4 regions of the Pseudaquabacterium prasiolae genome follow, and region 3 is predicted to be linked to each of the others. Evidence: predicted binding sites of a transcription regulator. Region 3 holds the regulator's gene; each other region holds the start of a gene.
What was found. The regulator sigma-54, encoded in region 3, starts transcription at its own class of promoters, with help from an activator protein. The targets are predictions, from matches to a motif close to TGGCANGNAANCTGCTTT.

Region 1 (7,108 bases), 2.1 Mb from region 3:
GTGGACGACTTCGTGCGCGTGCATGCCCGCGCCCAGCTGGGCCGGCGCGCCCAGGTGTGGCTGCTGAGTGACGGCTTCGACGCCGATGCGCCCCAGGCCCTGGCCGAGGCCTTGGCGCGCGTGCGCGGCCGCGGCGCGCGCACCACCTGGTTCCATCCCTCGCCCGCTGCACCGGCCTCGGCCGCGGTGCAGGGCGCGCGGCCCCACATCGAGCGCTTCATCCGCCTGGCCAGCCTGGCCGATCTGCAGGCCGCCGCGTCCCTGATCCATTAGGAGAACCCCGCCATGTCCACCCATGCCCAGGATCTGCTGGCCACCGCACGCCGGCTTGGCGAGCAGGACGAGCCCTATGCGCTGGTCAGCGTGCTGCGCGTGCTGCCGCCGGCCGCCGCCCGGGCCGGCGACAAGGCCATCGTCACCCGCGCCGGTTTTGTCGATGGCTGGATCGGCGGCGGCTGCGCCCAGCCGGCCGTGCTGCGCACCGTGCAGCAGGCGCTCGACGACGGCCAGGCGCGGCTGCTGCGCGTGGCCCCCGATGGCGAGCTCAAGCCCCTGGACGACGTGCTGCAGTTCGGCATGAGCTGCCCCTCGGGCGGCACGCTGGAGCTGTTTGTCGACCCGGTGCTGCCGCGCGCGCGGCTCACGGTGATCGGCGATTCGCCGGTGGCGCAGGCCCTGGCCGGCCTGGCCCCGCGCGTGGGTTTTGCAGTCAGCGTGGTGGCGCAAGGCGCCGAGGCCAGCGCCTGGCCCGATGCCCAGCAGGTGCTGGCCGCTGATTGCCCGCATGCCACGCCCGGCAAGATCGGCCCCGGCAGCTTTGTGGTGGTGGCCACCCAGGGCAGGCGCGATGTGCAGGGCCTGCGCTGCGCGCTGGCGCTGGGCGGCCGGGGCGTGTGGCTGGTGGCGAGTGCGCGCAAGGCCGGGGTGCTGAAGCAATCGCTGCTGGCCGCGGGGTCGGACGCCGAGGCCGTGTCCGCCATCGTGGCCCCGGCCGGCACGCCGATCGGCGCATGCACGCCCGAGGAGGTGGCCTTGTCGGTGCTGGCCGCGGTGGTGGCGGCGCGACGGCAGGCAAGGGCCGCGCCAGCAGCGAGCGCCGCCGACGTCGCCAGTCAGACCGTGGCCGTGCCCGCACCGGCACCAGAGCGCCCGGTGGCCACCGTCTCGTCGTGCTGCGGGGGGGCCTGAGCATGGGCTGCATCCTCAAGGGCGGCGGCGGCCTGTACAGCCGGCTGGTGGTGGGCGCGGTGCTGCTGGCTGCCGGTGAAGGCGCGCGTTTCGGCCGCCGGCCCAAGAGCCTGCTGCAGCTGGGCGGCGTGCCGCTGATCACGCGCCAGGTGGTGGCGCTGTCAGGCGCGGGCGTGGATGAGCTGGTGGTGGTGCTGGGCCACCATGCCGACGCCATCGAGCCGGCGGTGCAGGCCTTTCCGGTGAGCTTGCTGCGCAACCCGCGGCCCGAGGACGGGCAGGTGTCGTCGCTGCGCGCCGGCCTGGCCGCGCTGTCCGACAAGATCGATGTGGTGGTGGTGGCCCTGGCCGACCAGCCGCTGATCAACGCTGGCGACATCAACGCCGTGGTCGGCGCCTACAAGAAGCGCGCACCGGGCACCGAGGTGGTGGTGCCGCGCGTGGCTGGCGAGCCCGGCAACCCGGTGGCCTTCTCGGCCAGCGTGCGCCAGCAGATCCTGGCCGGCGATGCCAATGTGGGCTGCCGGCAATGGCGCGCCGCCCACCCCGCGGCCGTGCACTGGTTCGACACCGACAACCGCCGCTACCGCGTCGATGTCGACTGCGAGGACGACATCGCCCGCCTGCACGCCGACACCGGGCACCAGCTGCGCTGGCCGCCCGAATGGGCCAGCCCGGCCGTGGCCGGCGCCCCGGCGCAGACACTGGCCTAGCACCACGTTGCAGCGTCCAGTGCGATGCCGAATCGAGCGCTTCAGCCACTGCACCGCGCCAACGCCGCCCTGGCGGCCGGCCGCGTGCTGGCCTGGGCGCTGCTGATCGGCGGCTGGCTGGGCCTGGCTGCGCTGGGCCGGCATGCGATGCCGCTGCACGCGGGCGGCCTGCTGCTGCCGGCGGTGTGGCTGCTGGGCACCGCGGTGGCCATGGCCGCACTGGGCCGGCGGCCGCTGCCGCGCCAGGCCCAGGCCCTGGCGCTGCTGTTGGCCGGCACCGTGGCAATGGTGGCGGCGCAGGCGGCCACGGGCAGCCAGGCCGCGTGGCCCCAGGCGGCGTGCCTGGCTGGCATGGCCATCCTGCCCACCCTGCCTGCGCTACCAGCCCTGACTGCAGCGCCCATCTGGGCCACGACCAGCGTGCTGGCCCTGGCCTGGAGCGCGCTGCTGGCGCTGGCGGCCACCGCCGTGCGCGGGCTGCGCCTGGCCCGCGCCGAGGCCGCCGCGGCCACCCCCCGCCACGCCGGCAGCCGCCCCGCAGCGCCCACGCTGGCGGCGGCCGGCGGTGCGCTGCTGGCCGGCGGGCTGTGGGCCGACGCGGCCGGCGCCGACACCGCCGCCACGCTGGCGCGCATGGCCTGGGCCCTGCCGCTGGCCGGCCTGGCCTTGGCCGGCCTGGCGGGTCTGGCCGGGCAAACGGCCACCGCCTGCCGCAGCGGCCTGTTCGATTGCGCCTGGCCGGTGCCGCACCGGGCCGCACTGCGCCAGCCGCTGCAGTGGGCGCCGCAGGCCGCCGCACTGGCCATGCTGCCGATGATGGCCGCCCTGCCCTGGATGGCCGCCTGGTGCGGCAGCGGCAACGGCAGCCTCGCCGAGCAGGCCGCCAGCACCGCCGCCCAGCACCTGGCCGCCATGCTGTTGCCGGCCCTGCCCTGGCCCCTGCTGCGCAGCCTGCCCGCGGCCCGGCTGCAGCGCGGCGTGGCCGGCCTGCTGGTGCTGGGGGGCCTGGCCCTGGCCTGGCCGGGGCGCCAGGGCCTGGCCGCAGCCGCGGTGCTGCATGGCCTGGCCTGGGGCCTGGCCTGGCGGCTGCGCCTGGCCGGTGACGGTCCGGCCACGGCTACGCCCACGCCCACGCCCACGTCAGTCGGGTTCCGGTCCACGCCGGCCGGGCCCCAGGCCGTGGCATCCGGGGCCCAGGCCGACCATGCGCCATCGGCCGCGCAGGCGCTGGCCTTGTCGGCCCTGGCCCTGCTGGGCTTCGGCCTGGCGCTCGAGGCCTTCGGCCCGCGCACGCTGGTGGCGCTGCACGGCGCCCTGGCCCTGGCCGGCGCGGCCGCGCTGGTCGGCCTGGTGGCGCAGGCGCCCAGCCGGTCGCAGGCGCTGCTGCGCCGCGCCCACGGGCCGCGCTGAACGGCAGCGGCGCCAGCGCCAAAGAAAAAGCGGCCCGCAGGCCGCTTTGTTGACTTCACCAGCGCGTACGCCACCGCGCAAGTCACCGCGTCCGTCCCCGCACACGCCACCGCTCGGCAGCGCCGGCCAGCGGCCTGCGCCTGCCGCGCGGCTTACCAGCTCACTTCGCGGTCGGGCGTGGCGCCGATGCGGTGGATCGACAGGTCGGCGCCTTCGTACTCTTCTTCGGCCGTGAGCCGCAGGCCCACCGCCACCTTCAGCACGCCATACACCACCAGGCCGCCAGCCAGTGCCCAGGCCACACCCATCAGCGTGCCCAGCAGCTGGGCCATGAAGCTCACCCCGCCCAGGCCGCCCAGCGCCGGCAGGCCGAAGATGCCGCAGGCGATGCCGCCCCAGGCGCCGCACAGGCCGTGCAGCGGCCACACGCCCAGCACGTCGTCGATCTTCCACTTGTTCTGGGTCAGGGTGAACATCAGCACAAAGATGGCACCGGCCACGCCGCCCACCACCAGCGCGCCGGCCGGGTGCATCACGTCGGAACCGGCGCACACCGCCACCAGGCCGGCCAGCGGGCCGTTGTAGGCAAAGCCGGGGTCGTTCTTGCCCATCAGCACGGCCACCAGGGTGCCGCCCACCATGGCCATCAGCGAGTTCACGGCCACCAGGCCCGAGATCTTGTCGATGGTCTGCGCGCTCATCACGTTGAAGCCGAACCAACCCACCGCCAGGATCCAGGCCCCCAGTGCCAGAAACGGGATGCTGCTGGGCGGGTGCGCGCTGATGAAGCCGTCCTTGCGGTAGCGGCCGGCGCGCGCGCCCAGCAGCAGCACCGCGGCCAGGCCGATCCAGCCGCCCACGGCATGCACCACCACGCTGCCGGCGAAGTCATGAAACTCGGCACCGGTGCTGGCCTTCAGCCAGGCCTGGACGCCGAAGCGCTGGTTCCACACCACGCCCTCGAACAGCGGGTACACCGCACCCACCAGCACCGCGGTGGCGATCAGCTGCGGGCCGAAGCGCGCGCGCTCGGCAATGCCGCCCGACACGATGGCCGGAATGGCCGCCGCAAAGGTGAGCAGGAAGAAGAACTTCACCAGCTCGTAGCCGTTCTTGGCCGCCAGCGTCTCGGCGCCCACCATGAAGCTGGTGCCATAGGCCACCAGGTAGCCGACAAAGAAGTACGCGATGGTGCTGACCGCAAAGTCGACCAGGATCTTGACCAGCGCGTTCACCTGGTTCTTCTTGCGCACCGTGCCCAGCTCGAGAAAGGCAAAACCGGCGTGCATGGCGAGCACCATGATGGCGCCCAGAAGAATGAACAGGGCATCGCTGCCCTGCTTGATCTGCTCCATGGGGAAGTCTCCAAGACGAGAAACATGCGCCGCCTCGGGGCCTGATGCACCACGGCGGTCTGACGATGCACCACGAGAAGCAATTGGCATGCCTTAGTTGGTGCAGTTTCAGCGCACCAATCCAAGGCACTCAAGTGCATTCGTACTTCTTTGAGGCCTGAAATGCACCTGTATTGTGCATAAACGCTGGTGCGAGGTTCGTCGTCAGGCTTGACGAGGTGTGGCCAGGACATGGCTCATAGACTGGGTTTGCAATCCATGCAGATACGGGGGAACGCCATGTTCACTGCCACGCCCTGCAGATCGGACCGCGGCGGTGCCCTGCCTACACGCGCGCGGCGCTGGCACACGGCAGCCCAGCGCAAGGCAATGACTCGCGTCGTGTCCGGCTTGTTGATCTTGGGGCTGTCCGCCTGCAGCACGGTGCGCGACCGAAATACCGCGTTGGGGCTGGCCGTGGTTGGCGCGGCGCATGCGCCAACCACGGCGATCCATCAGGTCTATTACCTCGGCGTTTTCGATCCCCGCGACCAGGTTCCACCCACCATTTACCGCGTCCGGGTTCGTGGCCAGGCCAGCGCCTTGAACTTCACCCGCTTCGCATCGGGCTGGGTGCGTGCTGAATTGGTCGACTCGCTCACCGCCCGCATCGGACAGGACGGCGACGGCAATGGCAGTGGGCGCCCAGCGGCCACCGTGGAGCCGCTTGAACGCGGCGCCCTGGGCGGGCGCCGGCTGGTGATGTTCGGGCCTGAAGGCTTCCGTGAAGCGCCGCGCGACCACCGCCTGGTGGTGGTGATGGGATCGAGCCCGGAGAAGTTTTTCTCCGCGGTGGATCAGGCACTCGGCGTGGTGGCTCAGGCCACGCAAGGCACCGGAAGCGGGCCTGAGATCGAGCGTGCGCTTTGGCAGGATCTGGCCGCCTCGCGCGACATGCGACAGGGCATGCGCCTGGTGCTCGACGCCGCTGGCCTGTAGTCCCGGCCGGAAGGAATACCCATGAACCGCACCACCTGGCCCGGCACCCTGCTGGGCCTTCTAGCGTCGACGCTGCTGGCGGCGTGCTCGGCCATTCAAATCGACGTTGATGTCTACAAGGGGCCGCTGAGCCACGAGCCCGAGATCCAGATTCAGCAGTTTGCCGCCACGGCCATTGCTGCCAAGCCGCTGCTCAGCTCGCTGCGAACCGATCTGGAAATCGCCTACCGGCACCACACCCTGCATGACCCGCTGACGCCGCAGGAGCAGGAAGATCTGCGCCGAAAGACCTCGTACACGGATGCCGAGCTCTCCGCCCGCCTGGCGCGCTTCGTCAACGGTGCCCTATCGAGCTACGACGATCTGGGCGACCCGGCCGTCCAAGACCTGCGCCAGGCCCACCAGCGGCTGAGCCGTGCCATGCAGCGGCTGGAGATCAACACACAGGACCGCGAGCTGGGCAAGAGCATCAAAGCGGGCCCCGACAACGCCTTTGCCCAAGCCTACCGCCGATTCCTGTGCGGTGATGCCCAACTGTCCTGCGAGGCCGTGCCAAGTGCCAGCGTGACATATCGCGATGAACCCTACATGGTGTATCCGCAGGATCGCAAAGGCCATTGCCCGCCGGCACTGGCCCGCCAGCAGGCCTGCACGGAGGTGGCCCGCTCGAACGCAGGTTTCGACTTGATCGCCAGCCTGGCACCGGTGGCACTGCACAGCCGGCACCTGCATGGCACACAGCAACCCGCTTTCATCCGGCGTGTCAACGAGATTGGCCAGGCCTATGGCGAGGCGCGCACCGCCATGCGCGAGGTGCTGCGGGCCGCAGTGGCCATCCTGCGAACGGCCCACACCGCGCCGCGAACGGCGGCGATCGATGCCGTTTCCAGAACCGCCGTCATTGCCACGCAGCTGCCGTTTCTGGCGGCCTACCTGGAAAGCCGCATCCACCCCGATGTGTCCGATCTGCCGGCTGCAAAGGAGCTGCTACGTCTGTGGCAGCTGAAGCCTGGCAGCCTGGTTGGCGACACGGCGGCACGCGCCCGCGGAGCGCTCAACCCCTACCCACGCATGAGCCGTGACATGCTGGCCCTGAGCCGTCGGCTGCCCCTGCAGATGGCTGAGCTGCTGCAGGCGGTGGACATCCGCTTGCCACAGCTGGGACGGGCCGATCGCGCCCGTCTGGCCCTAACCCCGGCAGTCGACACCAGTTACCGCGACAACCTGCAAGACGACAGTGCGCTGAACTACGGCCTGGCGCGCAGCCTGATCGACAGCACTGAACTGGGCGAAGAGGTCGCCAAGCTCGACGCCGACGTGGGCTCACTGGGCGCCAACGCCAGCGGCTTCGAAACCGCGCGACCGAGCGACGGCATCGACACCCTGACCCAGCGCTACCGCGACGCGCTGGTGCGCGCCAACGGCAAGCCATCCGACCCACAGGTTGATCGCGCCGTGATGCAG
Region 2 (7,108 bases), 2.1 Mb from region 3:
AGAAGCGCAGCCGTACACCCGTACGGCGAGCATCGCAGGCGGCAGATCGGGCCGCGCAGCAGGCGGATGCGCCTGATCAGAAGAAGCCGAGGGCGTTCGGGCTGTAGCTCACCAGCAGGTTCTTGGTCTGCTGGTAGTGGTCGAGCATGGCCTTGTGGGTTTCGCGGCCGATGCCCGATTCCTTGTAGCCGCCAAAGGCCGCACCGGCCGGGTAGGCGTGGTAGCAATTGGTCCACACGCGGCCAGCCTGGATGGCGCGGCCCATGCGGTAGGCACGGCTGCCGTCACGGCTCCACACGCCGGCGCCCAGGCCGTAGGGGGTGTCGTTGGCGATCTGCAGGGCTTCGGCTTCGTCCTTGAAGGTGGTCACGGCCAGCACCGGGCCGAAGATCTCTTCGCGGAACACGCGCATGTTGTTGTGGCCCTTGAACAGCGTGGGCTGGATGTAATAACCGCCGGCCAGGTCGCCGCTCAGCTCGGCACGGCCGCCGCCGATCAGCACTTGCGCGCCTTCCTGCTTGCCCACTTCCAGGTAGGACATGATCTTGTCCATCTGCATGGCCGAGGCCTGGGCACCCATCATGCTGTCGGTGTCGAGCGGGCTGCCCTGCTTGATGGCGGCCACGCGCTTGAGGGCGCGCTCGATGAACTTGTCGTAGATCGATTCCTGGATCAGCGCGCGGCTGGGGCAGGTGCACACCTCGCCCTGGTTGAAGGCGAACAGCACCAGGCCTTCCACGGCCTTGTCGAAGAACGCGTCGTCGGCCGAGGCGATGTCTTCGAAGAAGATGTTGGGGCTCTTGCCACCCAGCTCCAGCGTGGCCGGGATCAGGTTGGTGGCGGCGGCCTGGGCGATCACGCGGCCGGTGGCGGTGCTGCCGGTGAAGGCGATCTTGGCGATGCGCTTGCTGGTGGCCAGCGGCATGCCGGCTTCGCGGCCGAAACCGTTGACGATGTTCAGCACGCCCGGGGGCAGCAGGTCGGCGATCAGCTCGGTGAGGATCAGGATCGACACCGGGGTGCTCTCGGCGGGCTTGAGCACCACGCAGTTGCCGGCGCCCAGCGCGGGGGCCAGCTTCCAGGCGGCCATCAGGATCGGGAAGTTCCAGGGGATGATCTGGCCCACCACGCCGAGCGGCTCATGGAAGTGGTAGGCGATGGTGTTGCCATCCACCTCGGTCAGCGAGCCTTCCTGCGCGCGCAGGCAGCCGGCAAAGTAGCGGAAGTGATCCGACGACAGCGGGATGTCGGCGTTCAGCGTCTCGCGGATGGCCTTGCCGTTGTCCACGGTTTCGGCATAGGCCAGCAGCTCGAGGTTGGCGTCGATGCGGTCGGCGATCTTCAGCAGGATGTTGGCGCGCTCGGCGGCCGGCACGGCGGCCCACTTGTCCTTGGCGGCATGGGCGGCGTCGAGCGCCAGCTCGATGTCGGCCGCCGTGCTGCGCGCGGCCTGCGTGTACACCTTGCCGCTGATCGGGGTGATCACGTCGAAGTACTGGCCATCCACCGGCGGCACGAACTTGCCGTTGATGAAGTTGTCGTACTTGGCCTTGAAGGCGATCTTGGCGCCGGCGGCACCGGGGGCTGCGTACACGGTCATGGCTGTCTCCTGAACAAAGTTGCGGGAACGGTTTGCGGACGGGATCTCGCGGATCGGCCGGTGAAGCCATCGCCTCGCCGTCTCGGGATGCCAGTGGATGCAGCGGCCATGCCACGGCCGCTTGGGCGCAAAGCGGCCGATTTGCGGGTGAAAGCTGGCCCATTTCCTGCGGAGACACTGTTCAAGAGCCTCCTGCGTGCTGCAACGCTGTCACGCAACGGCGCAGGTGCTCTGCCGATTCACGCTGAAGCCGTCGCCACCGCGGGATCTCCCCCATGAACGGCCGTGCATATGTTGCCCGGTCTGCTGAACCTGAGGACACCCGAGATGACCCCGCCTGCCCTGTCGACCAGCCCTGGCACGGCCGCCGCCACCAGCGGCTCGCCCGGCGCGCGGCAACGTGCCGCGCGTCAGCTGTGCGAGGCCGGCCCGCCGCCGGCCGACGCCCTGGTGCCGCTGCTGGGCGAGACGCTGGCGCGCTCGTGGCAGCGCAGCCGCGAGGCCGGGCTGACCCCGCGCGGGCGCATGGCCGGCGCGCCGCACGCATCGGCGGCGCAGCTGGCGCGTGCCATGCAGCGCCAGTACGAGCTGCTGTCGCATGCCCAGCCGGTGATGGATTTTTTCGATCCGCATGTGCGCGGCACGCGCAGCATGATCATCCTGGCCGATGCCCGCGGCATGGTGCTGCGCGCCCAGGGCGCCGACGGCTTTGCCCAGCGCGCCGAGCGGGTGGCCCTGCGCCCGGGCGCCAACTGGGCCGAGCAGTACCGCGGCTGCAATGCCATCGGCACCGCGCTGGCCGAGGGCCAGCCGGTGGTGGTGCACGGCGGCGAGCACTACCTCGAGCGCAACGGCTTTCTCACCTGCGCGGCGGCGCCCATCCTCGACCCCGCGGGCAAGCTGATGGGCGCCTTCGACATCTCGGGCGACCACCGCGCCTACCACCCCGACACCCTGCCGCACACGCTGGCGCTGGCGCGCGCCGCCGCCGGCATGGTGGAGCACCGCCTGTTCGACACCTGGCATGCGGCCAGCCTGCGCCTGCGCCTGCATGCCCAGCCGGCCGGCCTGGGCCAGCTGGGTGAAGGCCTGCTGGCGCTGCGCGAGGACGGCCTGCTGATCGGCGCCAACAGCGCCGCGCTGGCGCTGCTGGGCATGCCGCACGAGGCCATCGGCCGCGACCGCATCACCTTCTGGCTGCCGCTGGATGTGGCCACGCTGCTCACCTGGGCCCATGCCCATGCCCGCGGCGCGATGGCACCGCACACCGTGCCGCGCGTCACCGCCGCCGGTGGTGGCGTGCTGTGGGTGCGCGCCGAAGGCGGTGCGGCCCTGGCGATGCGCCGTGCCGCCATGGGCGATGCGCCCGGCGCCACCGCTGGCGATGGCCCGGACGGCGCGGCCGCCACAACGGCCTTCAACGCCAACGCCAACGCCAACGCCAACGCCAACGCCGGCGCCGACCCCGCCACGGCCACCGCAGCCAGCGCGCCGCCGGCCTCGGCCAGCCCCCCTGCCACGCGTGACGCGCTGGCCGCACTCGACACCGGCGACGACGCCCTGGGCGCCGCGGTGCAGCGTGTGCGCCGCGTCATCGGCAAGCCCATCGCGCTGCTGCTGCAGGGCGAATCGGGCGTGGGCAAGGAGGTGTTCGCGCGCGCCGCCCACGCCAGCGGGCCACGGCACGGCGGGCCCTTCGTGGCGGTGAACTGCGCCGCGCTGCCCGAATCGCTGATCGAGGCCGAGCTGTTTGGCTACCAGGGCGGCGCCTTCACCGGCGCGCGCAAGGAAGGCGCGCCCGGCCGCATTCGCGAGGCCGACGGCGGCACGCTGTTCCTCGACGAGATCGGCGACATGCCGCTGGCCATGCAGGCCCGCCTGCTGCGCGTGCTGCAAGAGCGCGCGGTGGTGCCGCTGGGCGGCGGCCGCGCCGTGCCGGTGGACTTTGCGCTGGTCTGCGCCACCCACCGCCGCCTGCGCAGCGAGATGGACGCCGGGCGCTTTCGCGAAGACCTGTACTACCGCCTCAACGGCCTCACCCTGCACCTGCCGCCGCTGCGCGAGCGCAGCGACCTGCACGGCCTGGTGGCGCGCCTGCTGGCCGACATCGCGCCCGGTCGGCCCATCGGTGTGGCGCCCGACCTGCTGGCGGCCTTTGCCGCCTACCGCTGGCCCGGCAACCTGCGCCAGCTGGCCAATGCCCTGCGCACGGCCTGCGCGCTGGCGGCCGATGACGAAGGCGAGCTCGGCTGGGCCCATCTGCCCGACGACCTGGCCGAAGACCTGCGTGTGCTGGCCACGGCCGCCACGGCCGCCGCACCCGGCGCCGCCGCGCACCCGGCCCATGCCGACGCCACCCCCACCGCCGCCACCACCGACCTGCGCGCCCAGTCCGAGCGCACCGTGACCCGCGTGCTGGGCGAATGCGCCGGCAACCTCAGCGAGGCGGCACGCCGCCTGGGCATCAGCCGCAACACCCTGTACCGCAAGATGGCGGAGCTGGGTTTGCGCTGATCCACCGGCCGCCGCCGCCGGGTGAAGATGGCTGGATGAGCGAGCCCGTCATCTTCAGCACCGCCGGCCCGGTGGCCACCATCACCCTGCACCGGCCCGACTGCCGCAACGCGGTGGACGGCCCCACCGCGGCCCTGCTGAAGCAGGCCTTTGCCCGCTTCGATGCCGATGCCGCGCTGGCGGTGGCGGTGCTCACCGGTGGCGGCGGGCAGTTCTGCGCCGGGGCCGACCTGAAGGCGGTGGCCGATCCGGCGCGGCGCAACGCGGTCACGCCCGACGGCAGCGGCAGCGGGCCGATGGGGCCCACGCGCATGGCCTTCACCAAGCCGGTGATCGCCGCCATCGAGGGCCATGCCGTGGCCGGCGGGCTCGAGCTGGCGCTGATGTGCGACTTGCGCGTGGCCGCCGCCAGCGCGGTGTTCGGCGTGTTCTGCCGGCGCTGGGGCGTGCCGCTGATCGATGGCGGCACGGTGCGGCTGCCGCGCATCGTGGGCCAGGGTCGCGCGCTGGACATGATCCTCACCGGCCGCGCCGTGCCGGCCCACGAAGCACTGGCCGAGGCGCAGGCGCTGGCCCTGCAGATCGCCGGCTTTCCGCAGGCCTGCCTGCGGATCGACCGGGCCAGCGCACTGGCGCAGTGGGATCTGGATCTGCCGGCCGCGCTGCGGCACGAAGGTGCCGCCGCCAGCGCCGTGGTGCAGGCCGAGGGCGTGGCCGGCGCGGCGCTGTTTGCCGCCGGCGCCGGGCGCCACGGCCGGCCAGCCTGAGCACCTGGTGCGCGCCCGCCGCTGCGCGGGCGCCGGGCCGCAGCATGGGCCGCGGCCCAATTGCCGGGCCCGGCTGGCGCTTCTCGGCGCATCGGCGCCGGTGCAGGCGGCCACCATCGCCAGGCCGTATCCCCCTGCGTCGGCGCCGCTTGCGCGCCGGCCCGCACCACCGATCGCCGTACCCGCCCCCTGCCCCTCGCGCTCAACAGGCCGCCGCATGAAACGCATCCTGGTCGTCGACGATCAGCAAGACATCCGCGAGCTGGTGCGCATGACGCTGGAAACCGGCGGCCACGAGGTGCACGAGGCCGCCAACGGCAGCGCGGCGCTGCGCCTGGCCGGCCAGCTGGCACCCGACCTGGTGCTGCTGGACGTGATGATGCCCGGCAGCCTGGACGGCCTGGACGTGTGCCGCTGCCTCAAGCAGCCGGGCGGCGACGGCGCACCGCCGCGCATGAAGGTGGTGATGCTCTCGGCCTGCCACGCCACGAGCGACCAGCACGCCGGCCTGGCCGCCGGCGCCGACGGCTACCTGGCCAAGCCCTTCAGCCCGCGCGCGCTGCTGGCCCTGGTGTCGAGCCTGGCCTGAGCCAGAGCCCACCTCCGCCCCGCGCCCCGCAACCCAGCGCAGGCCCGCCATGGAGGTCATCGAGCACCGGCCCAGCGCCGCCGCCCCGGCGCTTGACCGCAGCGCCTGGCGGCGCCGCCTGCGGTGGCTGGAAGACGCCTTGCAACGCCCCGGCGTGGCCCTGCTGATCCTGCTGGGCTCGCTGCTGCTCACCACGCTGGCCTGGGCCGCAACGCGGCAGGCCGCGCTGGACGATGCGCGCCAGCGCTTCGAGCGCCACGCCGACGACCTGCACCACCGCATCGCCCGGCGCCTGGCGGCGTGCGAGACCGTGCTGCGCAGCGGCGCGGCGCTGTGGGCCGCCACCACCGAGGTCTCGCGCCACGACTGGCAGCGCTACGCCGAGACGGTGCCGCCCGGGCGCCATTGCCCCGGGCTGCAAGGGCTTGGCGTGGCGCGGCGGCTGGCGCCGCAAGCGCTGGCGGCCGCCGGACGCGAGCCGCCAGCCCGGGCCCCGATGACCCCGCCGCCAGGACCGGCCGGCGAGACCGAACAGCAAGCGGCCATCGTCCACCTCGAGGCCTTGGGCCACGGCCTGCCGGCGGCCATCGGCGCCGACCTGCTGGCCGATGCCACGCAGCGCGCGGCCATGCTGCGCGCCCACCACACCGGCCGCGCCGCGCTGTCGGGCATCGTCACGCTGGCGCAGGCCGATGGCCGCGCGCCGCAGCCGGGCCTGGTGCTGTTCGAGCCCATCCTGCGCCCGGCCATGGGCGGCGCCGCGCCCACGCCCTGGGGCTGGGTGTTTGCCGCGTTGCAGGTGGACGGGCTGATGCAGGGCATCGTGGGTGCCGAGCCCGACAGCGATACCACCACCACCACCGCCGCCGCCGCCGCCGCCGCCGCCGCCACCGCCGCCACCGCCACGATGCGCCTGCGCATCCACGACGGCGCGGCCGGCGCGCCCGCTTCCGCGTTCTACCGGTGGCCGCCACCGGCACCGGGCACGGCACCGGGCACGGCGGCAACGCAGCCTGGCGCGGCCACCTGGGCGCCCGGCATGGCTGGCGTGGCGCCAGGCGAGCTGCAGCGCCCGCTCGTGCTGGCCGGCCGGCGCTGGACGGTGGTCTACGAGGGCATGGCCGATGCCGCGGCGGCCCGCCTCTGGCCGTCCAACCTGGTGGCCGCGGGCGGGCTGGCGATCGACCTGCTGCTGTTCTGGAGCCTGGCCGCGCTGGCCCGCCGCAAGCGCGAGTTCGAGCGCCAGGTCACGCTGCGCAGCGCCGAGGCCCAGGCCCGGCTGTCGTGGCTGACCGCGGTCAGCGCCCTGTCGCCCGACGCGGTGCTGGTGTTCGAGCGCAGCGGCGCCGACAGCCTGCACCGCCTGGTGTTCACCAACCCGGCGTTCAGCCAGTGGTTCGGCCTGGGCCCCGAAGACCTGCTGGGCCTGAGCGAAGCCGCGGTCGATGAGTGGCTGGCCGGCCTGGCCGCCGATGGCGCCGAGCCGATGTCCGCGCTGGCCAGCGGCGAGGCCAGCGTCACGCTGGCCGGCCCGCCGCGCCGGCAGCTGCAGCGCGGCATGCGCGAGGCCGACTGGCAGCGCGTGTACTACTTTCGCGACGTGACCCACGAGAGCGAGGTCGAGCAGCTGAAGAACGA
Region 3 (7,108 bases):
CTTGGTGGCCAATGGCAAGACCTACGAGTCCGATGGCGCGCTGTGGCTCAAGAGCACCGAGTACGGCGACGACAAGGACCGCGTGATGCGCAAGTCCGACGGCTCGTACACCTACTTCGTGCCCGATGTGGCGTACCACATCCACAAGTTCGAGCGCGGCTTCAGCAAGTGCATCAACATCCAGGGCACCGACCACCACGGCACCATTGCCCGCGTGCGCGGTGGCCTGCAGGCCGCCGATCTGGGCATCCCGCAGGGCTTTCCGGACTACGTGCTGCACAAGATGGTGCTGGTGATGCGCGGCGGCCAGGAGGTCAAGCTGAGCAAGCGCGCCGGCAGCTACGTGACCCTGCGCGACCTGATCGACTGGACCAGCCGCGATGCGGTGCGCTTCTTCCTGGTGAGCCGCAAGGCCGACACCGAGTTCACCTTCGACGTCGACCTGGCGCTGAAGGCCAACGACGAGAACCCGGTGTTCTATGTGCAGTACGCGCATGCGCGCATCTGCTCGGTGCTGGCCGCCTGGCATCAGAAGCAGGGCGGTGCCGTGGCCGCCGCGCCCGACCTGTCGCGGCTGACCGCGCCCACCGAAACTGCGCTGATGCTCAAGCTGGCGGCCTACCCCGACATGCTGGGCGCCGCCGCGGCCGATCTGGCGCCGCACGACATCACCTTCTACCTGCGTGATCTGGCCGCCGCCTTCCACAGCTGGTATGCCGCCGAACGCTTCCTGGTCGACGACCCGGTGCTGGCCGGCGCGCGCATGGCGCTGCTGGCCGCCACCGCCCAGGTGCTGCGCAATGCGCTGGCGGTGCTGGGCGTGAGCGCGCCCGAGGCCATGGCGCGCGAGGCGGCGGTGGCCGACGTTGCCGCCGACGGTGCATCGGCATGAGGCACTGTTTGTCAGCCAGCGGGACGAGCGCCGGGCCGCTCCCAAGCCGGCCCGCCATCCCCATGGGGGATCGGCCCATGTCCCCGTGGGACGAGGGGCAGACATGATGAAACCCGTGCCGCGCGGCGGCTTTGCGGTGGGTCTGGTGGCGGGCCTGCTGATCGGCCTGGCGGTGGCGCTGGCGGTGGCGCTGTACGTCACCAAGGCACCGATCCCCTTCGTCAACAAGCTGCCGCAGCGCACCGCCGAGCAGGACGCCGCCGAGGCCGAGCGCAACAAGCACTGGGACCCCAACGCGCCGCTGGGCGGCAAGAACGCGGCACCGCGCGCCGCGGCGCCGGCCTCGGGGGCGCAGGCCGCGTTGCCCGGGTCGGCCACCGCGCCGGCTGTCGCCACGGCCGCTACGCCGGCGACCACCCCGGCGCCCGCCGCCGGGCCGGCCGCGCCGCCCCAAGCCGCCGCCACACCGGCTGCCACCTCGGCGGCCACCTCGGCCGCCACCACGCCCGCGCCAGCGCGCAGCCCGGCTTCGGCAGCCGCCGCGGCGCGCGACCCCGCGGCCATCCTGGCCGGCCAGGGCGGCGGCGCAGCGCCTGCGGCCAAGCCGGCGATGTTCTTCGTGCAGGCCGGCGCCTACGGCAGCCCCGACGACGCCGAGGCCCAGCGCGCGCGGCTGGCGATGTCGGGCTTCACGGCCAAGGTGATGGCGCGCGAGCAGACCGGCAAGACCGTCTACCGCGTGCGCCTGGGCCCGTTTGACGAGCGCGATGCCGCCGACGACCTGCGCGAAAAGCTCGGCGCGGCAGGCGTCGAGTCCACGCTGGTGCGCGTGGAGCGTTGAACCTGTGGCGGCAGGCCGAGTCCATGGCCCGGTTGCCACCTGAAACTGCATGCCCTGCCGGGCAAAGGAAGTCGAATGAATCGTCGTGACATCGTGATCGGCCTGCCGGCCGCCGGCCTGCTGAGCGGCCTGTCGCTGCCCAGCCTGGCCCAGGGCGGGCCGGTCGAAGGCCAGGATTACAAGAAGCTCGACAAGCCGCTGGCCGTGGCGGCGGGCAAGATCGAGGTGGTCGAGTTCTTCGGCTACTGGTGCCCGCACTGCAATGCCTTCGAGCCCACGCTCGACGCCTGGCAGCGCAGGTTGCCGGCCGATCAGGTGGCGTTCCGCCGCGTCGCCATCTCGTTCCGCCCCAACCAGGAAACGCTGCAGCGCCTGTACTACGCGCTCGAGGCCCTGGGCCAGGTCGAAGCGCTGCACCGCAAGGTCTTCCACGCCTATCACGTGGAGCACAAGCCGCTGAACACCGACGCCGAGGTGGCCGCCTGGGCCCAGGCCAACGGTGCCGACGGCGCCAAGATCGTCGACGCGATGAAGAGCTTTGGCGTGGCCACCAAGGTGCGCCTGGCTCGCCAGCTGGCCGAGGGTTACGCCATCGACGGCGTGCCCACGCTGGGCGTGCAGGGGCGTTGGCGCACCGCGCCGTCGATCGCCGGCACCGAGGCCCGCGCGCTGGCCGTCACCGACGCGCTGATCGCGATGGCCCGCCGCGGCTGATCCTGGTAAAAACCCTTGGTTTCTGACGCCGCACTGACGGTGTCACCAAGGCCCAGCGGATGCCACAGATTTGGCATCGGCCACTTCCGCAGCGGTCGGCTCTTGGGCCTAGAATGATCTGCAAGTTCTGTGCCGATCAATGCCCAAGCCGACCTCCCCCCCATCGATCACCGCCTGCCTGAGGCGGGGCGCCAGCCTGGCCCTGGGGCTGGCCGCGATGCTGCCGGTGCAGGCCGAGCGCAGCGACCGCACCAAGCCGATGGCGCTGGAATCCGACCAGCCCTGCGTGGTGAACCTGGCCAAGCAGACCAGCGCCTGCGCCGGCAACGTGGTCATCAGCCAGGGCTCACTGCTGCTGCGCGCCGACAAGCTCGAGGTGCGTGAGACGCCCGAAGGCTGGCAGCAGGTGCAGGCCAGCGGCAGCGCCGACAAGCCGGCCCGCGTGAAGCAAAAGCGCGACGGCGTCGACGAGACGGTCGAGGGCCAGGCCCAGCGCATCGATTACGACAGCAAGACCGGCACCATCCGCTTCGACGGCGCGGCCGTGGTGCGGCGCCTGCGCGGCGCGGTGGTGGCCGACGAGATCCAGGGCACCCGCATCGTCTGGGACGGCCAGGCCGAGACCTTCAATGTGCAGGGCGGCGGCAACACCACGCCCAGCAACCCGGGCGGCCGGGTGCGCGCCGTGATCACGCCGCGCCCCGGCACCGAAGCCGCCGCCGCCATGGCCGCCGAGTCGGCCTCGGCCCCCGCGCCAGCCCCGCTGAAAACCACGCCGGCGCTCGGGGAGCGGCGTTGATGCAACAGGCCCGGCCCACCGCCATCCCCCAGGGGGATCGCCCGACGGCCGCGGTGGGCGAGGGGCTCGCGGTGAGCGGGCCGAGCGCCGGGCCGCTCCCAAGCCGGCCCGCCATCCCCGCGGGGAATCGCCCGACGGCCGCGGCGGGCGAGGGGCTCGCAGTGAGCGGGCCGAGCGCCGGGCCGCTCCCAAGCCGGCCCGCCATCCCCTTGGGGGATCGCCCGACGCTCGCGGCGGGCGAGGGGCTCCATGTCACCGGTTTGCAAAAACGCTACGGCTCGCGCCAGGTGGTCAAGGATGTGCGCCTGGCGGTGGGCGCCGGCGAGGTGGTGGGCCTGCTAGGCCCCAATGGCGCGGGCAAGACCACCACCTTCTACATGGTGGTGGGCCTGGTGCGGGCCGATGCCGGCGAGATCCACATCGATGGCGTGGCGGTGCAGGCCAAGCCCATCCATCAGCGCGCGCGCATGGGCCTGAGCTACCTGCCGCAGGAAGCCTCGATCTTCCGCAAGCTCACGGTCGAGGAGAACGTGCGTGCGGTGCTCGAGCTGCAGGTGGGGGCCGATGGTCGGCCGCTGGGCGCGGCCGAGATCCAGCAGCGGCTTGACGGCCTGCTGCACGACCTGAGCATCGAGAAGCTGCGCGAATCGCCGGCGCCGGCGCTGTCGGGCGGTGAGCGGCGGCGCGTGGAGATCGCCCGCGCGCTGGCCACGCAGCCGCGCTTCATCCTGCTCGACGAGCCCTTTGCCGGCGTCGACCCGATCGCGGTGATCGAGATCCAGCGCATCATCGGTTTTCTCAAGCAGCGCGGCATCGGTGTGCTGATCACCGACCACAACGTGCGCGAGATGCTGGGCATCTGCGACCGCGCGTACATCATCAGCGAAGGCCGTGTGCTGGCCGAAGGCACGCCGTCCGAGATTGTCGAGAACGCCGACGTGCGCCGGGTGTATCTCGGCGAGCACTTCAAGATGTGAGCTTGGGCGGAAAGCAGTCATGAAACCGTCCCTACAGGTCCGCCTGTCGCAGCACCTGGCGCTGACGCCCCAGCTGCAGCAATCGATCCGCCTGCTGCAGTTGTCCACGCTGGAGCTGCACCAGGAAATCGAGCAGATGCTCGAGGCCAACCCCTTTCTCGAGGCCGAAGAGGGGGGCGACGATTCACTGGCCTACGGCCTCGAGCGCGTGGCCGCCACGCCCGAGAGCGGCGCCGGTGCCGAGCGCGAGAAAGAGCGCCAGAGCGAGCGCGACGACGCCGGCACCGAAGAGCCCGCGGGCGTGGATGCCGCCGAGTTTGGCGCCACCGAGCGCGACGACTGGGAAAACGGCACCGAGCGCGACGACTTTGATGGCATCCGCGAGGCCCCGTCCAACAGCCCCTCGGGCAGTGGCGGCGACGACGATTTCGAGCCGGTGGACGCCGCCAGCAGCGGCCCCTCGCTGCAGGATCACCTGCGCCGGCAGCTGCTGGGCATGCGCCTGTCCGACGAGGACGCGGCCACCGTGATGGTGCTGATCGAAAGCCTCAACGAGGACGGCTGGCTGGCCGACCCGCTGGAGGAGATCGCCGCCCGCGTGGCCGACAGCCTGGGCGTGGCCGAAGACGACCTGGAAGAGCGCGAAGACCTGTTTGGGCGCCTGCGCTGCGGCCTGAAGTGGCTGCAAAGCCTCGAGCCCACCGGCGTGGGCGCGGCCAATCTGGGCGAGTGCCTGGTGCTGCAGCTGCGCGAGCGGCCCGCCAGCCCCGCGCGCAAGCTGGCCATGCGCGTGAGCGAACAGCACCTCGATCTGCTGGCGCGGCGCGACATGAAGAAGCTCACGCAGGCCACCGGCGCCGATGAAGCCCTGCTGCGCGAGGCGCAGGCGCTGATCCTGAGCTGCGAGCCCAAGCCGGGCCGGCCGTTCACGCGCGCCGAGGCCAACATCATCGTGCCCGATGTCATCGTGCAGAAGGCGGGCCGCGGCTGGAAGGCCGTGCTCAACCCCGACGTGATGCCCAAGCTGAAGATCAACGATCTGTATGCGCAGGCCATTCGCGGCCAGCGCAACGGCTCGGCGGGCGGGCTGTCGTCGCGGCTGCAGGAGGCGCGCTGGTTCATGAAGAACATCCTGCAGCGCTTTGACACCATCCTGCGCGTCAGCCAGGCCATCGTCGAGCGGCAGAAGGGCTTCTTCACCCATGGCGAGATCGCGATGAAGCCGCTGGTGTTGCGCGAGATCGCCGACGAGCTGGGCCTGCACGAGAGCACCATCTCGCGCGTGACCACCGCCAAGTACATGAACACGCCGTTCGGCACCTTCGAGCTGAAGTACTTCTTCGGCTCGAGCCTGAACACCGAGGCGGGCGGCAACGCCAGCTCCACCGCCGTGCGCGCGCTGATCAAGCAGCTGGTCGGCAACGAAGACCCGGCCAAGCCGCTGTCGGACAGCCAGCTCTCGGACATGCTGTCCGAGCAGGGCATCCAGGTGGCGCGGCGCACGGTGGCCAAATACCGCGAGGCGCTGAAGATCGCGCCCGCCAACCTGCGCAAGGCACTTTGACCAAGACCCCACGCCCGCCGATCGGCGGCTACAAGACGCAGCGCCACGACGAGGCGCGCGGCCCCGGCGCACGCCCCGGCCCCGGCGCACAGCGCGGGCCGGGCGCCCCGGTGCGCATTCCGGCCAAGGCCATTGCGCCGGTGGGCGACACGCCGGTGTCGCTGTTTCTGCCCTGCGCCGCGGGCGTCGAGCCGCTGCTGGCCGACGAGGTGGCGGCCCTGCTGGGCGTCGACCGGGCCGTGGTGCCGGCCGATCCGAGCCGGCGCCGCGTGGTCGAGCAGCGTGGTGGCGTGCAGGTGCTGGGCGATGCCCGCGTGGCCATGCAGCTCAACCTGCACAGCCGCCTGGCGCAGCGCGTGCTGTGGCCGCTGGCCTTCGGCCCCTACGACAGCGAGCACGACCTGTACGACCTGGCGCGCCGCGTGCCCTGGGCCGACTGGATCACGCCCGAGCAGACCCTGCGCATCGACACCAGCGCGCAGCGCAGCCCGCTGCACAGCCTGAATTTCGCCACGCTGCGGGTCAAGGACGCGGTCTGCGACACCCTGCGCGAGGCCACCGGCAGCCGCCCCAGCGTCGACACCCGCCACCCCGATCTGCCGCTGGTGCTGCACCTCACGGCCGAGACCGCGTCGCTGTATGCCGACACCTCGGGCGAGGCGCTGTTCAAGCGCGGCTGGCGCGACGAGCGCGACGGTGGCCTGAAGGGCGAGGCGCCGCTGAAGGAAACCCTGGCCGCGGCCATGCTGGCGGCCGCCGGCTGGCGCGGCCGCGCCGAAGACGGTGCGCTGCTCGACCCCTGCTGCGGTGCCGGCACCATCGCCATCGAGGCCGCGCAGATCGCCTGCGGCATCGCGCCGGGCAGCAAGCGCCGCTTCGCCTTTGAGCGCATGCTGCCGTTCCGCAGCCAGCTCGCGGCCTGGGGCCAGCTGAAGGCCGATGCCCAGGCCCAGGTGCATGCGCCGGCGGTGGCCATCCATGCCGGCGACGTGAGCTTTCGCATGACCGACTTTGCCGCGCGCAATGCCCAGCGCGCCGGCGTGGCCGAGGCCATCCAGTTCAAGACCGCCGATGCCCTGCAGCGCCCGCCGCCGGGCGAGCGCGGCGTGCTGGTGTTCAACCCGCCCTATGGCGAGCGCATCGAGGCCAAGGGCTCGCGCGGTGAGCGCGGCGCCGAGCGCGCCATGCGCGAGGGCTTCGATGCCGCACCGGATGCCGCACCCGGCGCGGCGCCGGGTGCCGACCCGGCAGGCGCCGCGTTTTTCAGCGGCCTGGCCGCGCACTGGAAGCGCGCCTACGCCGGCTGGACCGCCTGGGTGCT
Region 4 (7,108 bases), on a different contig from region 3:
GGCGCGTGCGGCGGGCACGGTGTCGAGCTGCTGGCGGGTCCAGTAGGGGCGGCGGCTGGCCAGGTCGGCCGGCGCGCGGTACAGCGGCACCTTGAACTGCGCGCTGGGCTTGCGGCTGGCGGCCACCAGCGGCTCGAAGTAGCCGGTGGCCAGGCCTTGGGCCTCGCCGGCATGCGACTCCACGCGCCAGGGCTGCAGCTCGCGCTGCAGAAACTCGCGCGCAAAGCCGTCGTCGGGCGGCTGGAAGGCATTGACCCGGGCGCACACGCCGGCCCAGGCCGGGGGCGGGCGCTGGCAGCCGGCGCGCAGGGCGGGCCACAGCTCGGCGGCCCGGTCGGCCTGCCAGCCGGGCAGTGCAGGCCAGTCCACCGGCACCCAGCGTGCACGCGGGCGCAGCCAGGGCGCGGGCTCGGTGGCGCTGGGGGCGGCCGGGGCGGTGGTGGTGGGGCCGCCGGGTGGGGCGGCCACCACCGGGGCCGGTAGGGCAGCGGGGCGCTGGCTGGCGCAGCCGGCCAGCAGCGCAGCGGCGGCCGCCAGCAGCAACAGGGCCGGCCTGGATAATCTGGACATGCTCATGATTCTGCTGGAAGCCCTGGGCGCGCTGGCGCTGCTGCTGTTCATCGTGTGGTGGACCATGTTCTCCGGCCGCAAGAACGGCGAGCGCCGCGACGACGGCCAGGAGTGACGCGCCGGGTGGCCTACCCCCGTTTCTCAAAGTCGCGAAACGCCGCGAACAGCCAGGAGCGCATGCCGATCACCAGCGTGTAGGGCCGCTTCTGGTCGTCGGGCAGGCGCTGGTCGGCCAGGTGCTGCTGGGCAAAGTCTTGCGCCAGGCGCTGCAGCCGCTCGTTGAACAGCGCGGCCAGGCTGCGGCCGATCTCGCCGTGCACCAGCATCAGCAGCTCGCCCTCGCCGTCGAAGCCGCCGCTGAAGTAGTCGGTCAGCGCATGCTCGCGAAAGAAGTTCATCACCGGCCCGTGCGGCCGCCAGCGAAAGGTCTTGGCCACCTTGAGCCGGTAGCGGTTCATCGGCCGCAGCTCGATGATGCCCAGGCGGTCAAGCTGGCTGAGGGCACGCACCACGGCCGGCTCTTTCAGGCGGTAGCTGGCCAGCATCTGCTCCACCGTCCACTGGCTCATGCAGCAGATGGCCACCAGCAGCAGCTGGCGGTCGGCGACCACGGCGCGCTCCTGCTCCTGCGTCAGCTCGCGCAGCAGCGGCTGGGCGTCGGCCACGCCGCGCGCCAGCTCGGCGAAGTCGATCTTCAGCACGCGGCAGACCTCGTCCACCCGCGCCAGCGTCATCTCGCCGCGGCTGAACATGCGCTTGATGCTCGATTCGGCCAGGCCCAGCTCGCCCGCCAGGCGTGCGTAGGTGATGCCGGCGGCCTTGAGCTGGCCCTTGAGCTGCTCGACCAGCGCCTGGGTGGTGGACATGTTCGCCCCTGAAAAGTATCGAATGACGATACCACCAGCGTCGCTCAGCAACACTCCAGCAGTATTCGCGCTACCTTGCCAGGCTGTCCGGGCACCATGCGGTCATGTTCAACGCGCCCTTCACGAGCCCCGACATGAGCCCCGCCCCTGCCGCCAGCGCTGCTGCCCTGCCCACCACCCGCCCGGCGGCCACCGCCACGCTGCAGCGCGACACCCGCGCCTGGCGCGTGCAGGTGTGGGTGTCGTTTGCCCTGGCGGCGCTGCTGTGCGCCAGCGGCCTGGTCTGGCTGCCCGGTGACGACCTCGACCGCGCCTTCATGGTGATGGGCTATGCCTTCTGCCTGACCAGCGCCTTCGTGCTGGCCAAGTTCATCCGCGACAACGCGCAGCAGCCTAGCGACACGCCGATGTGGCGCTGGGTGGTGTGGGGCAGCTTTGCGCTGGCCATGGGCCTGACCGGCTGGGGCCTGGCGCGCATGGGCATCAATCCGGTGTGGAAGGCCTACCTGGGCGTGGCCTGGCTGTACCTGATCTCCAGCGTGTTCACGCTGGCCAAGACCCTGCGCGACGGCTTCGAGGCCGACCAGGCCGACCGTGCGCAAGCCGCGCTGCGCAGCGAATGACCCACCCACCCCCACCAAGGAGCCAAGGATGACGAAGACAACGATCTGGACGCGCCCGCTGCTGGCCACCGCGCTGGCGGCGCTGCTGGCCACGGCCGGCGGCGCACGGGCGCAGGGCGCCTCGCAGGCCAGCAGTGCGCTGTCGCTGCTGCCGGTGGCGGTGGTGGTGGCGGCGCCATCGGCGGTGCTGGCGGGTGGTGCGCTGCTCACCGTGGTGGCAGTGCAGGCCTCGGCCGAGGGCACGGTGTGGGTGCTCGAGCGGGTGTCCGACGGCGCGCGCCTGTCGCTGCAGATGGCCGGCGGCGCGGTGCTGGCCAGCGGCGCGGTGGTGACCGTGGCCGCGTTGTCCAGCGGCTGGGTGCTGTCGCAGGCCGGGCGGGTGATCTGCTTCATCCCCAACGAGATCGGCCAGGCCCTGCTGCACAACGAGCGGGTGACGCGATGAGCGGCCGCTGGCAGCACGGCATCGTGCGCGGCCTGGTGCGCGGCCTGGTGCGCGGCCTGGTGCGCGGCTTGTCCTGTGACCCGGTTCGCGACCCGGTGCACCGCCCGCAGCCGCCACGCACCCTGGCCGGCGTGCGGGCCGCCGCGCTGACCGCCGCGTTGGCCACCGCGCTGACCACCGGGCTGGTGGCCACCCCGGCCCACGCCGGCCAGGACTGCGAGCCGGCGGCACCCGGCGTCGAGCCGGTGGCGCGCGGCCTGGCCCTGGCCGAACAGGTGCGCGGCCGGCTCGAGGCCAGCGGCGCGCAGGTGCTGCTGCTGGCGCGCGCCGGGCAGGACTTGTCGCGCCACGGCCTGCGCTGGTCGCATGTGGGCCTGGCCTATCGCCAGCCCGAGGATGGCCGCTGGCGCGTGCTGCACAAGCTCAACCACTGCGGCACGGCCGAGGCGGCGCTGTACCGCCAGGGCCTGGGCGAGTTTTTCCTCGACACGCCGCACCGCTACGAGGCCGCCTTTGCGCCGCTGGCGCCCGAGCTGCAGGCCGCCCTGCTGCCGCGGCTGCGCGATGCGGCCCAGGCCACGCGCCTGCACCAGCCGCGCTACAGCATGGTGGCCTACGCCTGGGGCCAGCGTTACCAGCAGAGCAACCAGTGGGCGCTGGAGATGCTGGCCGCCGGGGGCGGTGCCGGCAACCGCGACGCCGCCCAGGCCTGGCTGCAGCAGCGCGGCTTTGTGCCGCAGGTGATCCAGCTCGACACCTTCACGCGGCTGGGCGCGCGGATGTCGATGGCCCATGTGGCCTTTGACGACCACCCCACCGGCGAGCGCCTGGCCGGGCGCATTGCCACGGTGACGGCCGATGCCATGTTCCGCTGGCTGCGCGACGAGGGGCTCGCGGGCGCCGTCACAGTCGTGCGATAAACAGCGCCGATCCCACAGGACGACGATTGCCGCCCATGCATCAAGACCCGCAACCCAACCAGTTTGCGCTGCTGCGCCAGAGGCGCTTTGCGCCTTTCTTCTGGACGCAGTTTCTCGGCGCGGCCAACGACAACGTCTTCAAGTTCGCGTTCACGATGCTGGTCACCTACCGCATCAGCGTGGGCTGGCTGCCGCCGGCGATGGCCGGCCTGGTGATCGGTGCGGTGTTCATCCTGCCCTTTCTGCTGTTCTCGGCCACCTCGGGCCAGATCGCCGACAAGTTCGACAAGGCGCGGCTGACGCGCATGGTCAAGAGCCTTGAGCTGGCGATCATGCTGATCGGCACGGCGGGCCTGTTCCTCAAGCTGGTGCCGGTGCTGCTGGCCTGCATCTTTCTGCTGGGCCTGCACAGCACGCTGTTCGGCCCGGTGAAATACGCCTACCTGCCGCAGCACCTGAGCGAACGCGAGCTCACCGGCGGCAACGGCATGATCGAGATGGGCACCTTCGTCGCCATCCTGCTGGGCAATGTGGTGGGCGGCGTGCTGATCGCCCTGCCCGACGACGCCTGGCTGCCGGCCGCCGAGGCCGTGGCCCTGACCTGCCTGGCCCTGGCGGTGCTGGGCCGCATCACCGCGCAGTACGTGCCTGCCACGCCCAGCACCGAGCCGGGGCTGGCGATCAACTGGAACCCGGTCACCGAAACCTGGCGCAACCTGCAGCTGGCGCGTGGCAACGTGGTGGTCTACCGCTCGCTGCTGGGCATCAGCTGGATGTGGTTCTTCGGCGCGGTGTTCCTGTCGCAGTTTCCGTCCTTCGCCAAGGACGTGCTGCATGGCAACGAGCATGTGGCCTCGCTGCTGCTGGTGGTGTTCTCGCTCGGCATCGGCGTGGGCAGCCTGCTGTGCGAGACCTTCAGCCACCGCCATGTCGAGATCGGCCTGGTGCCGCTGGGCGCCATCGGCATGAGCGTGTTCGCGGGCGACCTGTACCTGGCCTCGCGCGCGCTGCCGCCGGCCGAGCTGCTGACGCTGTCGGCGTTTCTGGCGCAGCCAGCGCACTGGCGCGTGCTGGCCGACCTGTTCGCGCTGTCGCTGTTTGCCGGCCTGTACAGCGTGCCGATGTATGCGCTGATCCAGCTGCGCTCGCCGCCCAGCCACCGCGCGCGCATCATTGCCGCCAACAACATCCTCAACGCGGTCTTCATGATCGCCAGCAGCCTGATCGTCGGCGCGCTGCTGTCGGCCGGCTTCACGGTGCCGCAGGTCTTCGGCCTCACGGCGCTGGCCAACCTGGCGGTGGGGCTCTACATCTTTCTGCTGGTGCCCGAGTACCTGCTGCGCTTCGTGGCCTTCATGCTGTCGCGCTGCATCTACCGCTTTCGGGTGACGGGTGACGAACACATCCCGGTCAGCGGTGCGGCGCTGATCGCCTGCAACCACGTGAGCTATGTCGATGCCGTGCTGCTGATGGCCGCCAGCCCGCGGCCGATCCGCTTTCTGATGGACCACCGCATCTTCGCGGTGCCGGTGCTGGGCTGGCTGTTCCGCCTGGCCAAGGCCATTCCCATCGCCCCGCGCAGCGAAGACCCGGCGGCCTACGAGGCCGCGCTGGCCGCGGCCGACCAGGTGCTGGCCGAGGGCGATCTGCTGGGCATCTTTCCCGAAGGCGCGATCACCCGCGACGGCACGCTGGGCGAGTTCAAGGGCGGGCTGATGAAGATCCTGGAGCGCCGGCCGGTGCCGGTGGTGCCGGTGGCCCTGAGCCACCTGTGGGGCTCGTTTTTCTCGCGCATTGACGGCGGCCGGGCCATGGTGCGCCCGTTCCGCCGCGGGCTGTTCAGCCAGGTGGGCCTGGCCGCCGGTGCGCCGCTGGCGCCAGGCGAGGTGACGCTGCCGGTGCTGCGGCAGCGGGTGCAGGCCCTGATCCAGCCCTGATCAGGCGGGGAATCCGCCGCGGGATCAGGCGCGGGATCAGGTGGCGGCCGTGACAGCGCGGCGGCGCGCGCCCACGGCGCCCAGGCCGGCCAGGGCCAGGCCCACCAGGGCCAGCGCCGAGGGCTCGGGCACATCCTGCGTGGTGACCACCAGGCGCAGGTTCTCGCTGCCCGAGGGCTGCAGGTACAGGCTGCTGATGCTGGTGTCCACTGGCGCGAAGTGCAGCGCGAAATAGGTGTCGCCCGCCGCCACGCGCGGCAGCAGCAGGCTGGTCACGTCCAGATCGTTGGCGGTCATCGGGTCGGCACCGTTCACCGTGAACACCTGGCTGGCCAGCACATCGGGGGCAGCGAAGTGGCTGCCCAGCGTGCCGGTGGCGGTGAACGCGGTCACGGTCACCTGCTGCGGGGCCAGGCCGCCGCCGATGTTGAACTGCAGCGAAGCGTGCGTCACCGTCTGGCCGGCCAGGCCGCTGATGTTCTGCTGCAGGTAGGAGTGCGCGTTGTCCATCGAGAACGCATTCACGTACCCGCCGCCGCCAAACACCGTGGTGAAGCCATTGCCGCTCACCGGGCCGGCGCCCAGGAAGGGCAGGTTGTAGGTGATGACAGCAGCCTGCGCGCTGCCGGCGACAGCGGCCACCAGGCTGAGGGCAAATGCGGCAACGGCGTTCTTCATGGGCGGATTCCTTGGTGGGTGGGCTTGGGCCCGTCGCCTGGCGCGCTGCTGCAGCGCGGCCGACGACGGGAGCCCGCCGCTCTCAGCAGCATCCGTGCCCGCAGTTCGCGCCTGATCAAAATCAAGCACTTGGCCGCGTCCGTGCGACCGATGCAACGGCCGCTGTCAGATTTGCCGACGCCTTGGGTTCACCGCAGGCGTCTGCGGCCGGGTGCCGAGGGTCGGGCCGTCAATCGCAGCGCAGGCCCTGCGCCGCCAGCAGCGTGCGCACCCGGTCGCGCAGGCCGCGCGGCACCTTGCCGCTGACGGCCAGCGCCGGGCCGCTGGCCAGCATGCGCTCGAACAGGGCGCGCACGCGCTCGCCGTCCACTGCGGCGATGCCGGCGCGCCACTCGGCCAGGCTGCGCACGCGGCCGTGGATGAACAGGTCCAGCGCCGCGGCCTCCAGCCGGCGTGCGGGTTCTTCGAGTGCGCGCAGGCGGCGCACCAGCAGCTGGTTGTGGGCGCGCTCCAGATCCACCGGGTCGATGCGCCGGGCCTGCAGTGCCAGCAGGCGCGCCAGCTCGGTGAGGCATTCGTCCAGCTGTTCGGGGGCGGTGCTGGCCTCGATGACGAACTGGCCGCCGGCATCCAGCACATCGGCCGAGGCGGCGGCGTAGTACACCAGGCCGCGTTTTTCGCGCAGCTCGCCCAGCAGCGGCGAGCTCATGCCTTCGCCGAACAGCGCCGCGGCCACCGCCGCGGTGGCGTCGTCGGCCTGCTGGCCGGGCACGCCAAAGCCCATCACCAGATGGCTCTGGCTGCTGCCCGGCATGGCCTTGCTGGCGATGCCGCCGCCAAAGCTGGCCGGCGCGATGAGGTTGGGCGCCAGCGCCGGCGCGGCGCCGAAAGCGGCCTGCACGTCGCGCGCCAGCGTGTCCAGCGGGGTCGGGCCGGCCACGGCCACCACGATGTTGGCGCCGCCGTACTGGCGCTGCACATGGCTCACCAGATCGGCGCGGGTGAAGCGCTCGATGTTGCGCCGCGTGCCGATCACCGGCTGGGCCAGCGGGTGCGTGCCCCAGCTGGC

Region 1: the regulator sigma-54 is predicted to act here: its motif matches at 4,743-4,760, upstream of N4G63_RS11115 (ammonium transporter).
Region 2: the regulator sigma-54 is predicted to act here: its motif matches at 1,697-1,714, upstream of exaC (acetaldehyde dehydrogenase ExaC).
Region 4: the regulator sigma-54 is predicted to act here: its motif matches at 6,122-6,139, upstream of N4G63_RS21315 (PEP-CTERM sorting domain-containing protein).

The regions. Positions count from the first base shown of each region.
Region 1 covers NZ_JAOCQD020000001.1:2,579,683-2,586,790, forward strand. The annotation lists gene N4G63_RS11095 (VWA domain-containing protein) at 1-273, shown strand, start outside; gene N4G63_RS11100 (XdhC family protein) at 286-1,188, shown strand; gene N4G63_RS11105 (nucleotidyltransferase family protein) at 1,191-1,901, shown strand; gene N4G63_RS11110 (hypothetical protein) at 1,926-3,311, shown strand; gene N4G63_RS11115 (ammonium transporter) at 3,464-4,666, opposite strand; gene N4G63_RS11120 (hypothetical protein) at 4,946-5,644, shown strand; gene N4G63_RS11125 (hypothetical protein) at 5,666-7,108, shown strand, end outside.
Region 2 covers NZ_JAOCQD020000001.1:2,564,035-2,571,142, forward strand. The annotation lists gene exaC (acetaldehyde dehydrogenase ExaC) at 77-1,600, opposite strand; gene N4G63_RS11045 (sigma-54-dependent Fis family transcriptional regulator) at 1,928-4,114, shown strand; gene N4G63_RS11050 (crotonase/enoyl-CoA hydratase family protein) at 4,150-4,881, shown strand; gene N4G63_RS11055 (response regulator transcription factor) at 5,099-5,470, shown strand; gene N4G63_RS11060 (CHASE domain-containing protein) at 5,520-7,108, shown strand, end outside.
Region 3 covers NZ_JAOCQD020000001.1:505,084-512,191, forward strand. The annotation lists gene argS (arginine--tRNA ligase) at 1-892, shown strand, start outside; gene N4G63_RS02035 (SPOR domain-containing protein) at 996-1,733, shown strand; gene N4G63_RS02040 (thiol:disulfide interchange protein DsbA/DsbL) at 1,809-2,447, shown strand; gene lptA (lipopolysaccharide transport periplasmic protein LptA) at 2,587-3,246, shown strand; gene lptB (LPS export ABC transporter ATP-binding protein) at 3,450-4,223, shown strand; gene N4G63_RS02055 (RNA polymerase factor sigma-54) at 4,243-5,787, shown strand; gene N4G63_RS02060 (THUMP domain-containing class I SAM-dependent RNA methyltransferase) at 5,928-7,108, shown strand, end outside.
Region 4 covers NZ_JAOCQD020000002.1:2,075,911-2,083,018, reverse strand. The annotation lists gene mltA (murein transglycosylase A) at 1-570, opposite strand, end outside; gene N4G63_RS21340 (helix-turn-helix domain-containing protein) at 699-1,436, opposite strand; gene N4G63_RS21335 (YiaA/YiaB family inner membrane protein) at 1,571-2,059, shown strand; gene N4G63_RS21330 (hypothetical protein) at 2,088-2,504, shown strand; gene N4G63_RS21325 (DUF2145 domain-containing protein) at 2,501-3,424, shown strand; gene N4G63_RS21320 (MFS transporter) at 3,460-5,361, shown strand; gene N4G63_RS21315 (PEP-CTERM sorting domain-containing protein) at 5,398-6,039, opposite strand; gene N4G63_RS21310 (M16 family metallopeptidase) at 6,269-7,108, opposite strand, start outside.